Regions from separate parts of the Clostridium felsineum DSM 794 genome, predicted to be linked through region 2. Evidence: riboswitches for the same ligand, from Rfam matches in the RefSeq annotation. Region 2 holds a riboswitch; each other region holds the start of a gene.
What was found. Region 2 has a riboswitch for S-adenosylmethionine ahead of metH (methionine synthase). Riboswitches for the same ligand answer to the same signal wherever they lie in the genome.

Region 1: it holds a riboswitch for S-adenosylmethionine, as region 2 does, so the genes downstream of both, CLFE_RS08010 (methionine ABC transporter ATP-binding protein) here and metH (methionine synthase) in region 2, are expected to answer to the same signal.
Region 3: it holds a riboswitch for S-adenosylmethionine, as region 2 does, so the genes downstream of both, CLFE_RS05885 (O-acetylhomoserine aminocarboxypropyltransferase/cysteine synthase family protein) here and metH (methionine synthase) in region 2, are expected to answer to the same signal.
Region 4: it holds a riboswitch for S-adenosylmethionine, as region 2 does, so the genes downstream of both, CLFE_RS22300 (NifB/NifX family molybdenum-iron cluster-binding protein) here and metH (methionine synthase) in region 2, are expected to answer to the same signal.

What each region holds. Positions count from the first base shown of each region.
Region 1 is NZ_CP096980.1:1,703,015-1,707,317, forward strand. Features, by position in the region: gene pflB (formate C-acetyltransferase) at 1-970, shown strand, start outside; gene pflA (pyruvate formate-lyase-activating protein) at 981-1,694, shown strand; gene CLFE_RS08000 (FeoB-associated Cys-rich membrane protein) at 1,751-1,903, opposite strand; gene CLFE_RS08005 (PilZ domain-containing protein) at 2,103-2,498, shown strand; SAM riboswitch class I at 2,680-2,783, shown strand; gene CLFE_RS08010 (methionine ABC transporter ATP-binding protein) at 2,860-3,822, shown strand; gene CLFE_RS08015 (methionine ABC transporter permease) at 3,822-4,303, shown strand, end outside.
Region 2 is NZ_CP096980.1:4,049,732-4,054,034, reverse strand. Features, by position in the region: gene metH (methionine synthase) at 1-2,185, opposite strand, end outside; SAM riboswitch class I at 2,258-2,358, opposite strand; gene CLFE_RS18880 (PrkA family serine protein kinase) at 2,644-4,303, shown strand, end outside.
Region 3 is NZ_CP096980.1:1,259,563-1,263,865, reverse strand. Features, by position in the region: gene CLFE_RS05890 (DMT family transporter) at 1-266, opposite strand, end outside; gene CLFE_RS05885 (O-acetylhomoserine aminocarboxypropyltransferase/cysteine synthase family protein) at 381-1,664, opposite strand; SAM riboswitch class I at 1,777-1,885, opposite strand; gene CLFE_RS05880 (prepilin peptidase) at 1,988-2,755, opposite strand; gene CLFE_RS05875 (Spo0E family sporulation regulatory protein-aspartic acid phosphatase) at 2,752-2,943, opposite strand; gene CLFE_RS05870 (AIM24 family protein) at 3,030-3,785, opposite strand; gene CLFE_RS05865 (MTH1187 family thiamine-binding protein) at 3,816-4,118, opposite strand; gene CLFE_RS05860 (M24 family metallopeptidase) at 4,149-4,303, opposite strand, start outside.
Region 4 is NZ_CP096980.1:4,815,265-4,819,567, forward strand. Features, by position in the region: gene CLFE_RS22290 (nitrogenase component 1) at 1-1,247, opposite strand, end outside; gene nifH (nitrogenase iron protein) at 1,260-2,081, opposite strand; gene CLFE_RS22300 (NifB/NifX family molybdenum-iron cluster-binding protein) at 2,102-2,440, opposite strand; SAM riboswitch class I at 2,509-2,616, opposite strand; gene CLFE_RS22305 (carbohydrate-binding protein) at 3,194-4,303, shown strand, end outside.

The DNA.
Region 1 (4,303 bases), 2.3 Mb from region 2:
AGCTAGATGTAACTTAGCTAAATCTTTATTATATGCTATAAATGGTGGAGTAGATGAAAAGAAATTTGATTTAGTAGTACCTAACATAGAAAGAATAGAGGATGAAGTACTTGATTATAATAAAGTTAAAGAAAACTATTTTAAGGTTATGGAGTATGTAGCTAAGTTGTACGTAAATACTCTTAATTTAATACACTATATGCATGATAAGTATGCCTATGAAAAAGGGCTTATGGCACTTCATGATACAGAAGTTCATAGATTTTTGGCTTGTGGAGCAGCAGGACTTTCTGTAGCAGCAGATTCTTTAAGTGCAATAAAATACGCAAAGGTAAAACCTATTAGAAATGAAAATGGAATTGCTGTAGATTTTGAAATAGAAGGAGATTTTCCTAAGTACGGAAATGATGATGATAGAGCTGATGATATTGCAGTTGAAATAGTAAACAAATTTATGTCTGAGTTAAGAAAAACACCTACTTATAGAAATGCAGAGCATACATTATCAATATTAACTATAACTTCAAATGTAATGTATGGTAAAAAGACAGGAGCAACACCAGATGGTAGATTATCAGGAGAGGCTTTTGCACCGGGAGCTAATCCTATGCACGGAAGAGACAAAAATGGAGCATTAGCATCTTTAAATAGTGTTGCTAAAATTCCATATAGAGATGTTTGTCAGGATGGAATTTCAAATACATTTTCTATTATTCCAGATGCATTAGGAAAAAGTGAAGAAGATAGGAAAAGTAATCTAGCAGCTATTCTAGATGGGTATTTTGAGCAGGGGGCACATCATTTAAATGTAAATGTATTTAATCGTGAAACACTTTTAGATGCAATGGAAAATCCAGAAAAATATCCTACACTTACAATAAGGGTATCAGGATATGCAGTTAATTTCGTTAAACTTACAAGAGAACAACAGATGGAAGTTGTTAAGAGAACATTTCACGAAAGAATGTAGAGGTGTTAATTTGGGAAAAATTCATTCAATAGAGACAATGGGACTTGTTGATGGACCGGGAATAAGAGTTGTTGTTTTTTTGGCAGGATGCAGACTTAGGTGTGCATTCTGCCATAACCCAGATACGTGGAATATTAATTCTGGAGAAGAAATTTCTCCAGAAGATTTACTTAAAAAAGTTAAGAGATATAAAAATTATTTTGATAGATCTGGTGGTGGAATTACTTGTTCCGGCGGTGAACCTTTAATGCAGCCAGAGTTTTTAAAAGAATTTTTGAAGTTATGTAAAGAAAATGGAATAAACACGACAGTTGATACAGCAGGCTTTGGATGTAACCACTATGAAGAGATTTTAAAGTATACGGACTATGTTCTTCTTGATATAAAGCATATAAATAGTGAGGGTTACAAAAATTTAACTGGTGGAGACATGAATGAGTTTTACAAATTTGTTTCGGAAGTCAATAATTCAAAAGCAGTAGTCTGGATAAGACATGTTATGGTACCGGGGATAACTGATAATTATGAAAGTATGGATAGACTTGCAAAAATAGTACAAAAAGTTAAAAGAGTTGAGAAAGTTGAAATCTTACCATATCATACTCTTGGGATAAAAAAATATGAGAAGCTTGCAATAGAATATAAACTAAAGGGAATAAAAGATATGGATAAAGATACAGCATCAAAATTCGAAGAATATGTTAATGAGAAACTAAAGAAATAATTATATGAACCCCCTTTAATTATTAAATCATATCTTAATAATTAAAGGGGGCTTTATTACTTATTTTTTTTAATTGGTGAGCAGCCACTACAGGATTTTGAGCCACTACAGCAACTACAGTCTCCTTTTGCACTTTTCTTGAAGCTTTTATAAAAAATGTATAAGGCTGAACATATAATAATAAGTGTTATTAGTATTTCAATAATCATAAAAACTCACTCCTTTTAAGTACATACAAAATCACTAGAAATGAATATCATTTTCAATTAAATATTATCATTTAATCGTGATGATGTCAACAGAACTTAAGTTAACAATATTGAAAATATATTTCGAATTTTGTCGAAACATGATATAATATATTTATTAATTTGGTAACTGTACATAAATTCAGAAGGAGGAATTTATATGGTATTGGTCTCTACGTCAGATATTGATGATAGGAATAAACTCTGCAGGTACAAAACTGAAAAAAGAGGTAAAGTAAGAAAGAGAATTGAACTAGAAATATCATATCCTAGAGTAAATGATGAAAGTATTTACGAAAAATACAAAGGAGAAGAGCCACTATTAGAGGCAGTTAATATATCTGAATTTGGAATAGGTTTTAAAAGTAAGCTGCCGTTAAAATCAGGTGATTTTATAAGTTTCCTTCTTAGTATTGATGGAAAACCATCTTTTTGGTGCATTTCAATGATTAAATGGGTAGGATATAATGACAAATCATATGTAATTGGGTGCGAATTTATATCGTTAAATATGCAGCAGATAAGAGTGATAAGAAATTTTGTTGATAAGGATTAAATGCTGAAAATGTAGATTTAGCCTTAATAGTATTAGTTTTCTTTTAAGGCACTATTTTTAAAAACAAAAACATATTATTTTGATTGGAAAAATATATTTTGTGTATAAAATGGCTAAATTCGTATTGACATTTAAATGTAGACTAACTATAATATTAACTAAAGAATTAATAAAAATGGTGCACTTATCAAGAGAGGTGGAGGGACCGGCCCTGTGAAGCCCAGCAACCTGTATATATTTTATTACAAGGTGCTAATTCCTACAGCGCTAGCTGAGAGATGAGAATATATTTGATTTTAAAGTCAGAGTTTATTCTCTGGCTTTTTTATTATTTTTTAATCTAATGAGAAAGGTGAATGGCATGATAGAAATAAAGAATGTTTCCAAATACTTTTCAGGGAATAAGGTTCTTAAAGATGTTAACCTTAAGATTAAAGGTGGAGAAATATTTGGAATTGTTGGACATAGTGGGGCTGGAAAATCCACATTACTTAGATGTATTAATGGACTAGAAACTTATGATGAAGGAAAAGTAATAGTTAGTGGTAAAGAGCTGAAAGAAGTTCAAGGAAAAAGTCTTAGGGAATTTAGAAAAGAAATAGGTATGATATTTCAAAATTTTAATCTGCTTAATAGAAAAGATGTATATCATAATATATCATTACCACTTGAGGTTTGGGGAACTGACAAAAATAAAATAGATGCTAGAGTCAAAGAACTTTTAGAACTTGTAGATTTAAGTGATAAAGTAAAGAGTAAACCTTCTAATTTAAGTGGTGGACAAAAGCAGAGGGTAGCTATCGCAAGAGCATTGGCATTAAACCCTAAGATACTCTTATGCGATGAGGCCACATCGGCGTTAGACCCTAATACAACAAAATCTATATTAAATTTATTAAGAACAATAAATTCAAAATTAGGTATAACAATAGTTATTGTTACACATCAAATGGAGGTTGTTAAAGGAATATGTGAAAGAGCTGCCTTAATAGACGGAGGAGTTATAAAGGAAATTGGAGAAGTTGAGGAGCTATTCTTAAATCCAAGTGGTGAGATGAAAAAACTTATAGGACAAAGTGATGATGAGGTTCTACCTAAAGAAGGAATAAATATAAGAGTAATATTCCCTAAAAATAGCAGTGAAGGAGCTTTAATAACTTCCATGGCAAGGGAACTTAATGTGGATTTTTCAATTGTTTGGGGAAAACTTGAAAAGTTTAGAGATAATGTTTTGGGAAGTTTAGTTATAAATATTTCTGAAGGTGACAAGGAAATTATATGTAATTATTTAACTTCGCATAATGTAGTTTGGGAGGTGGCATAATGAGTACAGCAGAGATATTGAAACAAATTCTACTACCTTCGCTTTGGGAAACAATTTACATGGTTTTTGTAGCCACCTTATTTTCTATAGTAATTGGATTTATACCAGCAATAATACTTGTAATAACAGATGAAAATGGACTAAAACCAAATAAAATAGTATATAAGATATTAGATTTTATAATAAATATGCTTAGATCCTTCCCTTTTTTAATTTTGATGATTGCTATATTTCCATTTACAAAATTACTTACAGGAAAACAAATAGGTACGACAGCAGCAATAGTCCCATTAACTATTGGAGCATTTCCTTTTGCAGCTAGAGTTATAGAATCTTCACTTAAAGAGGTAGATAAAGGAATAATTGAAGCAGCTAAATCTTTTGGTTCAAGTAATTTTCAAATTATATTTAGAGTTATGATAAAGGAAGCTATGCCTTCAATTGTCCTTGGAATTACACTTACAGTTATCAACATAATAGG
Region 2 (4,303 bases):
GAAGAAGACATTCAACAGCCTTTTTCATAACTCTAGCGCTTTTTACAACCTGAGGAAGGAACATTTTTCCCTCTCCAAAGAGTTTTCCTACTTTTTTCATTCCATCCATTAAAGGACCCTCTATAACCTCAAGTGCTTTAGAATAATTCTTCCTTGTTAATTCCACGTCTTCTTCTATAAATTCAACATTTCCCTTAACTATAGCGTAACTCAATCTTTCGTTTGGAGCTTTATTTCTCCATTGGTCTACATCGCTTTTAACTAAAGTTGTTTGATTTTTATAATTTTCTGCAACCTCCAAAAGTGCATCTGAAGCGTCTTTAGATTTATTAAGTACAACAGCCTCTACTTTTTCTAGAAGTTCTTTATCCATATCGTCATATAGATCAATCATTGCAGGGTTAACAATCCCCATGTCCATTCCCGCGTCTATTGCATGATAAAGAAAAACAGAATGCATAGCTTTTCTTATAATGTCGTTACCCCTAAAGGAGAAGGAAAGATTACTAACGCCTCCACTAACTTTAGCATAGGGAAGATTTGCTTTTATCCATTTAACTGCTTTTATATAGTTAACTGCATAATTGTCGTGTTCTTCAATTCCTGTTGCTATAGCTAATATATTTGGATCAAATATTATATTTTCAGCTGGAAATTTAACTTTTTCTGTGAGAATTTCATAAACTCTTTTACAGATTTCAATTTTTCTTTCATAGGTATCCGCCTGACCTTTTTCATCAAATGCCATTACAACTACGCCAGCTCCAAAGTTTTTTATGAATTTTGCTTCTTCAATGAATTTTTCTTCTCCAACCTTAAGACTTATGGAGTTTACTATAGCTTTTCCTTGTATGGATTCTAAACCAACCTTAAGTACTTCAAAATTGGAGGAATCTATCATCACTGGAACCTTTGAAATTTCTGGTTCACTGGCAATAAGTCTTAAAAAAGTTTCCATTTCAGAAGGGGCATCTAAAAGTGCATCATCAAAGTTGATATCTATAATTTGGGCACCATTTTCAACTTGATGTCTTGCAATAGTTAGAGCTTCTTCATAATTTTTTTCACGTATGAGTCTTGCAAATTTTCTTGAGCCTGCTACATTCGTTCTTTCTCCAATGTTAATAAAGTTACTATTATCATTTATTTTTACATTTTCAAGTCCGCTGTAAATTGTTTCTGGTTTTAAATTGGGTAATTTTCTTGGAGGGATGCCGCGCACGGCTTCACTTATTGCTTTTATATGTTCTGGTGTAGTACCACAGCAACCTCCAACTATGTTTAGGTGAGAAGAAAGTGCAAGACTTTTTACAAGAGAAGCAGTTTCCTCTGGTAGTTCTTCATACTCACCAAGAGAATTTGGAAGACCTGCATTTGGATGAAAGGATATGTATCTATTTTGAGTTTCTGAAAGTATTTTTATAAAAGGTACAAGTTCTTTGGCGCCAAAGGAACAATTAAGACCTATGGCAATTACATTTTCATCCTTTAAACTTTCAGCAAAGGCATCCAGAGTTTGCCCGGAGAGTATTCTTCCACTTTTGTCCGCAATAGTTCCCGAAATTATAATAGGAAGATTTATTTTTTTCTCTTCAAATACCTTTTTAGCTGCAACTATTGCGGCTCTAGCATTTAAGCTGTCAAATACAGTTTCAACTAATAGAAGGTCAACACCTCCATCGACTAAGCCTTCTATTTGATTTTTATAAGCATTTAATAAATCATCGAAGCTCACATTTCTAAAGCCTGGATTTTCAACATCTGGTGATAGAGAAGCAGTTCTATTAGTTGGTCCTATTGAGCCAGCTACAAATCTAGGCTTTTCAGGATTTAAATTTGTATAGTGCTGACAAGCTTTTTTCGCAAGAGAAGCACCTTTAAAGTTTAGTTCATATACCTTCTCCTGCATATTATAATCCTTTTGAGATATTTCATTTGAGTTAAAGGTGTTTGTTTCTATTATATCTGCACCTGCCTCAAGATATCTTTTATGGATGTTTTCTATTATGTCTGGATTTGTTAAATTTAAAATATCATTGTTACCTTTTTGGTTTGAATGACAAGAGCAGGATACCTTTCCACTAAAGTCATTTTCGTTTAAATTTAAAGCTTGAATGCAGGTTCCCATAGCTCCATCCAAAACTAAAATTTTTCTATCTAGTAATTTTTGTATTGAAAAATTCATGAGTTTGCCCCCTTAGAATTAGGATAAAATAAAAAGCCCTTGGAAATAACCTCGGGCTTACATTCGTGATTATTCTCATCTATCAGCATTTGCTGCAGGATTTGGCACCGCGTATAAAATATACTGGTTGCCGGGTTTCAAAGGGCCAGTCCCTCCACCACTCTTGATAAGATTCTATTATTAAATTTGATTTTATTATATTAGTTAAATTAAAAAATGTCAATACAGTAATTTTACAATAATAAATACATATATTTATTATAGATATTTCATTCCCAATATATATGTTGTAATAAAGTTCTTATTTTATGGCTTCTAAAATATCACTGCTTAATAGCTTAGACTCTAAGATGTTTAAAAGTCAGAATGTATTAGAACTTTCACAACTTATATATCAATTTTATATAGAATTTAATTACTTTCAAAAGGGATGTTATAAAATGATTGGAGGTGCATTCATGGATTTTAAAGAAATTATAGAGAATGATAGAATTAGCACAAGAAAAACGAAATTTGAAGGTACATTTATAGAATATCTTGATATAGTTAAGAAGAATCCAGAAGTTGTTAAACTAGCTCACAAAAGAATATATGATCTCATAAAAAATAAAGGCTCTGAAATTTTAAGACCAGAGGAAAACCATAGGATAAGGAAAATTTATGGAAATGAAGTAATAAAAAGATACAACTTTTTTAAGAATGACTTTTTTGGTATAGATAAGGTCATAATGAAGCTTATGAATTATTTGAACGCAGCATCAATGAAAGGTGAGGAAGCAAGACAGGTACTTTATCTTGTAGGACCTGTAGGAGCAGGAAAATCTTCTTTAGTTGAATCAATAAAAAGAGCACTTGAGGAAGCAAAACCAGTTTATTCATTAAAAGGTTGCCCTATGAGAGAAGAACCACTGCATCTTATTCCTAAACATTTAAGAGAAGAGTTTCAAGATTTGCTTGGAGTTGAAATTGAAGGAGATTTATGCCCTGTTTGTAGATATAGACTTATGCATGAATACAATGGTGAGTATGAGAAATTCCCTATAGTTAGTAATGGCTTTTCTATAAGGTCAAGAAAGGGAATTGGAGTAGTACCACCTGTTGATCCTAATAATCAGGATACATCAATTTTAACTGGTAGTATAGATATATCTAAAATGGATTTATACCCAGAGGATGATCCAAGGATTTTCTCATTAAATGGAGCTTTTAATGTTGGTAACAGAGGACTCGTAGAGTTTATAGAAGTATTTAAAAACGATGTAGAATATTTGCATACAATAATAACAGCAACTCAAGAGAAATCAATACCATCACCAGGTAAAGGAGCAATGATATATTTTGATGGACTTATAATAGCACATTCTAACGAGGCAGAATGGACTAAGTTTAAATCAGACCATACAAATGAAGCTATACTAGATAGAATTGTAAAGATTGAAGTACCTTATTGCTTGGAATTAAATGAAGAGAAAAAAATATATGAAAAAATTCTTAAGAAGAGTAATTTTACAGCGCATATAGCACCACATACTTTAAGTGTTGCAGCTATGTTTGCAGTACTTTCAAGACTTAAACCATCTTCAAAGGTTGATTTAGCAACAAAACTTAAGATATACAATGGAGAAGATATTGTAGAAAATGGAACTACTAAGAAGGTTGATATAAGTGAACTTAGGGAAGAAGCAGGAATGGCAGAAGGCATGAATGGAATATCTACAAGATTCATAGTGAAAACTATAGATAACGCTCTTTCAAGCTCACAATATGACTGCATAAATCCTTTGAGCATAATGGAAAACATTATAAGATCAGTTAAGGATCTTGACATAGCTGATGATGAAAAGAAAAAGTATTTAGGCTTTGTACAAAACGTAATAAGAAAAGAATATAATAAAGTTTTGGAAAAAGAGATAACGAAAGCATTTATTCATAGCTATAGAGAGCAAGCAGAAACTTTATTTAATAATTATTTAGATAATGCAGAGGCCTTTGTAAATAAAACGAGAATTAAGGATAACTCAACAGGTGAAGAGCTTAATCCAGATGAGAAGTTTATGAGATCCATAGAAGAGCAAATAGGTATATCTGAAAGCTCATCTAAAGGTTTTAGAACTGATG
Region 3 (4,303 bases), 2.1 Mb from region 2:
CCTAAAATAATAATTTGCAATACATTTTTTTTATTAAAAATTTTCATATCCTTGTGAAGTATTATTGATATGACTATTACCATTATTCCTGCTAAAGCAAATCTATATCCTGCAAATACAAATTCACTAGGTACATCATTTGCCTTTATACAAAATAGCTTGTACCCTATTTTTACTCCTGGATAAGCACTTCCCCAAAGAAAACAACATATTGTGGCAAATATCACAACAAGTTTTTTATCGGTAAAAATATTTTTAGAATTCATTTTTTAGCACCCTTTCATTTTCTCACTAAAAAATCGCTAAAGATGACACATCTTCAGCGACTTTTATAGATGTCATTATATATTATATAATAACATAATTACATATATATTCAATTATGCTTGTTCAAGAGCTTGATTCAAATCCCATATTAAATCATCTGCGTCCTCTACTCCAATTGATAATCTTATCATGTCTGGAGTTACACCTGCTGCTCTTTGTTCTTCTTCATTAAGTTCAGCATGTGTTGTGCTTGAAGGATGTATAACAAGTGACTTTGCATCTGCAACATTTGCTAGAAGAGAGAATAATTTAACACTGTTTATGAATTTCTTTCCTGCTTCAAGTCCTCCCTTTATTCCAAAAGTAAATATTGAACCCGCTCCTTTTGGAAGATATTTTTTAGATAATTCTCTATATGGACTTTCCTCTAATTCGGGGTAGTTTATCCATGAAACCTTTGGATGATTTTTTAGAAATTCAACTACTTTTCTTGTATTCTCAACATGCTTTTGAACTCTAAGTGAAAGTGATTCTAGCCCTTGTAGAAAATAGAATGCACTTTGTGGACTAAGTGTTGCTCCTGTATTTCTTAAAAGTTGAACTCTTGCTTTTAATGCAAATGCAGGTGCACCCAAATCAGCATATACAAGTCCATTATAGCTCTTATCTGGTGTTGTAAAATCAGGGAACTTACCGCTAGCTCTCCAATCAAATTTACCACCATCAACTATAATTCCACCTATTGTAGTTCCGTGTCCTCCAATAAATTTTGTTGCTGAATGTACAACTACATCTGCTCCAAATTCTATCGGTCTTATAAGATATGGTGTACCAAAAGTATTATCTATTATAAGTGGTATTTTATTTTCATGTGCTATTTTAGCTACAGCTTCTATATCAAAAACATTTATTCTTGGATTTCCAATAGTTTCTCCATATACAGCTTTCGTTTTATCATTTATTGCTTTTCTTATATTTTCAGGATTATCTGGATCTACAAATACAACTTTTATTCCAAGCTTCTTAAGAGTAACCCCAAATAATTCATATGTTCCACCGTATAAAGTACTTGCTGCGACAATTTCATCTCCAGCACTTGCTACATTTAAAATTGCATAAGTAATTGCTGCAAGTCCTGATGCCGTTGCAAGACCAGCAACTCCGCCCTCAAGAGCTGCTACTCTATTCTCAAATACATCAGTAGTTGGATTCATTATTCTTGAATATACATTTCCAGGTTCCTTTAATTGAAATAAATTTGCTGCGTGATCAGCATTTTTAAATACATATGATGTAGTTTGATAAATAGGTACTGCCCTTGATCCTGTTGTAGGGTCAGCTACTTGACCTGCATGAACCTGTAGTGTTTCAAAACCAAATTTTCTTTCTTCACTCATTTTGAAAATCCCCTTTTTATTTATATTTTCTGTTCTTACTACTAAAAATGTATAAAATTAAATCCCCTTCATAATTGAAGAGGATTTTTATTAACTAAAAAATTTTATAATCCTCTTATCTCTCAAAATTAACTTTGCAGGAATTAACACCATGCATTCAAATGAAAAATGCTGGTTGTTGGGTTTCATAGGGCCAGTCCCTCCACCTCTCTTGATAAGACTTTATCATAACCATATTTAATTTTCCTAGTATTCATATATGAATTACTCAATTCATTTTATGTTTAAATTATATCATGTTATTTCCACCTGTCAATAGATTTTTACAATAAAAAAAAATTATTATAAAAATTCAAAATATTTTGTCCATAGAGAACTGTAACCATTGAAGCAATGGCTATAAATGGAACAAATGCCACATAATCTGTTTTGCTTTTTAACTTTAATAACATCAAAATCATTGATACAGCACCTGCAAGAATAATTGTCATAAATAACATAAGCATGCTAAATTTCATTCCCAAAAATAGACCACACATAAATATAACTTCTGCATCTCCCATACCAAAAACAGTTTTCTTAATAAATGCCTTACCAGCAAAATTTATTAAAACAATTATTCCTGAATATAAAATTGCTGCGAACAAATATTCATGTATACTATTTTTATAAAACAAATTTATTACCATAAAAATCACACCCACTAATATGCCAGGTAAAGTTGTACACAAATACACAACTTGTGTATCAAAATCTATTACTGAAATAATAAACAGCACTGAAAACAAAGCTATATACTTTAATGTTATTAAATTATATCCATATTTTAAATACAGCATTAAAAAAATAGTACCACATAAAATTTCAAAACCAAAATACCTAAATCCTATTTTTTCATTGCAATATCTACATCTGCCTTTTATTATAATATAACTTAATATAGGCATCATATCATACCATTTAAGTTTTTTTCCACATTTAGTACAATGAGATGGAGGATATATAATAGATTCCCCCTTTGGTATTCTTATTGTACATACATTTAAAAAACTTCCAATTATTATTCCTATAACAAATATTATAATAGTCATTTAGCTCTACTGTATCTTTGCCTTATTTTATCTATAATCTTATAATACTCGTTTATTTCTTCATTAAGTATTAAACTATCCTCTAACACTGTTTTATCTGTTAATCTAGTATCTTTAAAGTTTATCTCGTTGTATAACTTACTCCTTAAATTTTCTATACTTTCTAGTAATTTATTTACATTTTTCACATTAAACACCTCCAATGTTATTATTAACATTAGAGGTGTTTTATATTCATTTTTATCTTTATATTTCTTTTACCATGTGCTACCTTTTATTGTATTGGTGCCATAAGTATTCTTCCTGTTCCACGATAAACATTCACTAAGCCTTCACCTGAAACCGCTGAACCAATCAAACTTTTACTTGATTTTTCAACTCTAAACTCTAATGAATCTGACCAAGCAATTGCATAGTTTCCATCAATTCTAACTTCATCTTTTTCAAGTACAAATTCTATAAGCTCATCTCTAGGAACAGGACTCTCTAATACAGCAATTCCCTCACCTTTAAGACATAAATTAAATAAACCTTCTTTACCTAGCATTGCTGAAGAAAGATTAGTTCTCGCTACAACATTTTGCTTTACTCTTGATTCACAAGCAAGAAAAAGTCCGTCATCTATTACCATTCCACCCCAATCAGAAACATCTTCAAGTAAAATATGTCTATATGTAGGTTCTAACATCAATAAACCATTTCCTTGATATTTAGGTTTAATTGCAGATTCTTTTGTTACTTTGGATGATAGAGCCTTACCGAAGAAATCGCCTATTCCTTTAACATCTGCAGCCATACTAACATTTCCTGAAGTCCATTGCATAGCTCCTGCACTTATTGTATAAGCATTGCCATTCAATTCTATCAACACTTGTCTCTTTCTAATGTTCATTTCAGAAGCAAAATATGCAGCCATAGCCCCTGCAGCATTTACACTCAAATCCTTTTTATACTCAAGAACTTTTACATCTCCTTTAGTCTCTACTACTTCTATATTTTTATTTTCAAAAAGATTCTTACATTTTACCATCTATACTCTCCTTTTAATTTATACATTTTACTATTTTAATTTTTCTCTAACAGAATTTAATTTTTGTTCCATAGATGCCTTCTTATCTCTTCTATCATCTATACTTATAGATGTAATAACTCTTTCTGCTCCATTTTTAAAAGGAATTTCATGCATTTTTCTTATAACTTTAATTATTGTATCTAATTCTCCCTCAAATATTGTACACATTGGAGTTAATTGATATTTTATTTCTTTTTCGTCTTTAAGTATATTTTCACATGCTGCCACATAGCTACTTAAACTAGTTGAACCTGTACCTACAGGTATTATTGTTGCTTGTGCAATAGCCAAAATAATCACCCCTACTTCTTAAAAATTTCACTATAATATATTCATATCTCTACTCACATGGTTTAAAACTTCACAGCCTGTTTCCGTTACAACTACTAAATCCTCTATTCTAACTCCATACTTTTCAGGAATATATATACCTGGTTCTATTGAAAATACCATTCCAACTTGTGCCTTTATATCCG
Region 4 (4,303 bases), 770 kb from region 2:
GTCCCTGGATGTCTTGAAAAATATATATCTGGTTTATATTCATTAATAATGTTTAATATTTCATAGTTTTGCTGATCTGCCACACTAACTTTAAAATTGTATGGGGAATTTTCCCCCAAATACTCAAGTGGTGCTGGAATTTTACCACTATCATGCTTCTTGTCATGATGCCATGATGCCGCCCACACAACTTCCATATCTAGTTCTTGCAATACACGGGCTACTTCATAAGTATATCCAGGTCCCATACCTAAAATTGCCCTAAGTCCTTTAAGCTCTTTTTTAACTTCTTCAATTTTAGGTATGTACTTTGCTCTTTCTCTTTCTATATAAGCTTCCACTTCTTTTTGTTTATTAATTACTCTTCCAATCTCTCTAAGCCAAGTTTCAAAGCCTGCAATACCTAAAGGATTTATTGTATTTACAAATGGAACTCCATACTTTTCCTTCAGTCCATTTCCAAGATAACTTCCAAGCACTCCACAAATACTTACCGTTGCTAACGCTTCTGATAAATGTGATAATTCCTCAATTGTAGAATTTTGATATAAAAATACTGGTTCTACATCAAACTCCTTAAACATTTTTATTATATTTTCTCTTTCACTTTCAAAAAAATTCTTAAAGTTTATAGTATTTCTTTTTTCAACTGGCGGCTTTACAATACTATTAAGCACAGCATGATCACTAGCGTCAAAACCCGTTGCCCAAATTCTTGATCTAAAACCCTCACAGTGGACTGCTGCTATTGGTACCGGTATTTCTTCTTTAAGTTCTTCAACAACACTATCCACATCTTCACCTATTATCCCAGATAAACAAGAGGTTCCTATAAAAATTGCCTTAGGCTTGTATCTCTTATATGTCTCTACTACAATCTTCTTTAAACTTTTTGCTGAACCAAATACAGTATCCTTTTCATTCATATCTGTTCCTACAAATACTGTAGAATTTTGAATTCCTCTTTTTGTTGCTAGTTGAGAATTTACTACATCTACTCCAGATGCCATAGCTGTACACCCTGAAGGTGCATGATTTATTACTGCTACATCTCTAATTCCTGCTAACTGTGCTAATGCACATCCTGCATTACACGAACTAGACTGACTAAAACATCTCTCTCTATTTTTTAAAGTTCCACACTTAGATTTATTTACAACATCACGCAAATCACCATTATAACCTGTTATTGACCCAAGTCTATTCTCCCTTGTTGGAACTGCTCCTAATTTCAAATTAATCGGCATTAAATCCACCTCCTACAAATCTGTTAATCCATATTCTGTTAATATTTCTTCTAATCTTTCCTGTGTCATGGGCTTTGGAACAACAAACATGTCGTTATTATCTATATTTTTAGCCAATATTCTGTACTCATCTGCCTGCTCCGCCTTTGGATCAAATTCAATCACCGTTTGTTTATTGATTTCTGCCTTAGTAACCATTGGACTTCTAGGGACAAAATGAATTAGTTGACTTCCTAGTTCTTTTGCAAAAGCATCTAAAAGCTCATACTCATTGGATACTTTTCTACTGTTACAAATAATCCCCCCAAGTCTTACTCCACCAGTATTTGCATATTTTCTTATACCTTTAGCAATATTATTGGCAGCATATAGGGCCATCATTTCTCCAGAAGCAACTATGTAAATTTCTTGTGCTTTTCCTTCACGTATTGGCATTGCGAAACCACCACATACAACATCGCCAAGTACATCATAAAATACATAATCTAAATCATCTGTATATGCGCCTAACTGCTCTAACATATTTATTGATGTTATAATTCCTCTTCCTGCACAACCAACTCCTGGTTCTGGTCCACCTGATTCAACACATTTTATATTTCCATAACCAACTCTCAAAATATTATTTAAATCTACGTCTTCACCCTCCTCACGAAGCGTATCTAGTACTGACTTTTGATTTAAACCTCCTAATAATAATCTAGTTGAATCTGCTTTTGGATCACATCCTACCACCATTATATTTTTTTTTAGTTCTGCTAACCCTGCTGTAAGATTTTGTGTTGTAGTTGATTTTCCTATTCCACCTTTTCCATAAATAGCTACTTGTCTCATTGATTCTTCCTCCTCTGCATTTAAGCTTGTCTTTCATAATATTGAATAAGTTTTTCTAATGCTACATCTATAGCTTCATGTATATCATATACATCTATTCCATGTGATCTAACTATATTTTCAGCTCCAGGTCCAATCTTTCCTATTAACAATGCTCTACAATCACTTATTTTCTCTATTAATGGTTTAAATTTATTCTTATGAAAATCACTGCATGGGCAATTTGTTATATTTTTTCTAGTTTCAATAAAATTATAATCTTTATCCTTAACTTCAAATATGAAAAATTGTAGTGCTGTTGCAAAATGTTGATCTACATAAACCCCATCTCCACTACCCACTGCTATTTTATAGCTCATATAAATCCACCTCCTTTATAAAAAAAGCTACATTTAGATAAGACTAAATGAAGCTTTTGCTTGCACTAGCCTTATCTTTCAGGTACACCTGCTGGAATTAGCACCTTATATGCAAACGAAACATACTGGTTGCTGAAGCTTCATTGGGCCAGTCCCTCAGCTTCTCTCGATAAGCACTATAAATATTAAATTAAATAAAAAGGCCGCGTTTACACTATTTCTCAATAATAGCGTAAACACAGCCTCTAGTTTTTCTAGTCAACTTTGTATTCCAAGTATTCCTATTTGTTTTATTGAATATCATTATATCAGTATGTCTTTTTATTGTCAAATACTTTTTCTCATAATATAAATTATCTGCTACCTCAAAAAGTGCCTTAAATCTCATGGGATGCTTACATAAAACTTTTTATACATTTGCCTTAAATGCTCATACTCTCCCGCTTTTTGTAGTTCTTGAGCTAAAATCAATTCACTCTCAACATATCTATAATTCATGTTAAAAAGCACTTCCCTTACTAATAATTAATTATAATATAATTCTTATAATGTATGTAATGTATTGACTGAAATGGTTATATTTTGTATCATAATAATAGACATAAAACAATAATTTATACTTTGTAAAATAACAACTTTAAGGGGGTGTGCTCATAAACAAGCTAGCTGACACAAATAAAATTATAATTTTAATATGGAGATGAGTATATTTTGTGTAAACGTTTAAAAATAAAAATTCTATCACTTTCTGTGATGTTTACATTAATTGGGTATAATTGTGCATTTAATTCAATTAAGGTGAACGCAAAAATAATGACCCATGGAACAACTTCAAAAAATATTAAAAATGGTGTTATACTTCATGCTTTCGATTGGTCGTTTAACAACATAAAAAAGGAACTTCCTAATATTTCAGCTGCAGGTTATACTTCTGTTCAAGTATCTCCAGTTCAGGGAACAAAAAATAGTAGTATAAATAGTTCCGATTGGTGGCTTTTATATCAACCAACAAATCAATCCATAGGAAACTCTCAACTTGGAAGTTATAAGGATTTTAAAGATCTCTGCAGTGAAGCAAAAAACTATGGCATATCCATAATTGTGGATGCTGTAATGAATCATATGGCTAATAACGGAAATAAAGATGAACTTGCTCCTGAAGTAGATTCAAGTTTCAAAGATCCAAGTTTTTATCATCATAATGGACAGTGCAATGATTGGAATAATAGAGAAGACATAACCCAAAAAGGTGTGGGAATGCCTGATTTAAATACTCAAAATCCCGCAGTTCAGGGGAAAGCAATTAACTTTCTAAACCAATGTATAGATGCTGGTGCAAGCGGTTTCCGTTTTGATTCTGCTAAACACATAGAAACAGACTTAGGATTAGACGCCAATACCCCATGGGCGAGCAACTATTGGGAAAATGTTTTAGGAAGCCTCCACAATAAATCAGATCTATATATTTATGGTGAAGTCCTTCAAGATGGAAAAGTAGATAATATTTCAGCCTATGAAAGCCTTATGAATGTTGAAGCAAGCAGCTATGATGCATCTCTTCGAAAAGCAGTTAAATTGGGAGATTTTACTGATGCGAAAGGTATGGGTGGACTTGATAATAATAAATGTGTAGATTTTGTTGAAACCCATGATGAATACGAAAATGGTACAAGTAAAGACCTAACAGACTGGCAGCGAAAAGCTGGTTGGGCAATAGCAGCTTCACGATCTGGCTCTGTCCCTTTATTTTTTGATAGACCAACAGAAAGTATAGGAAGTGAAGGTGATAATCTTTGGAACGATTCTGACGTTGTAGCTATCAATGATTTTCATAATGCAATGGCTGGGCAAAATGAAAACTTG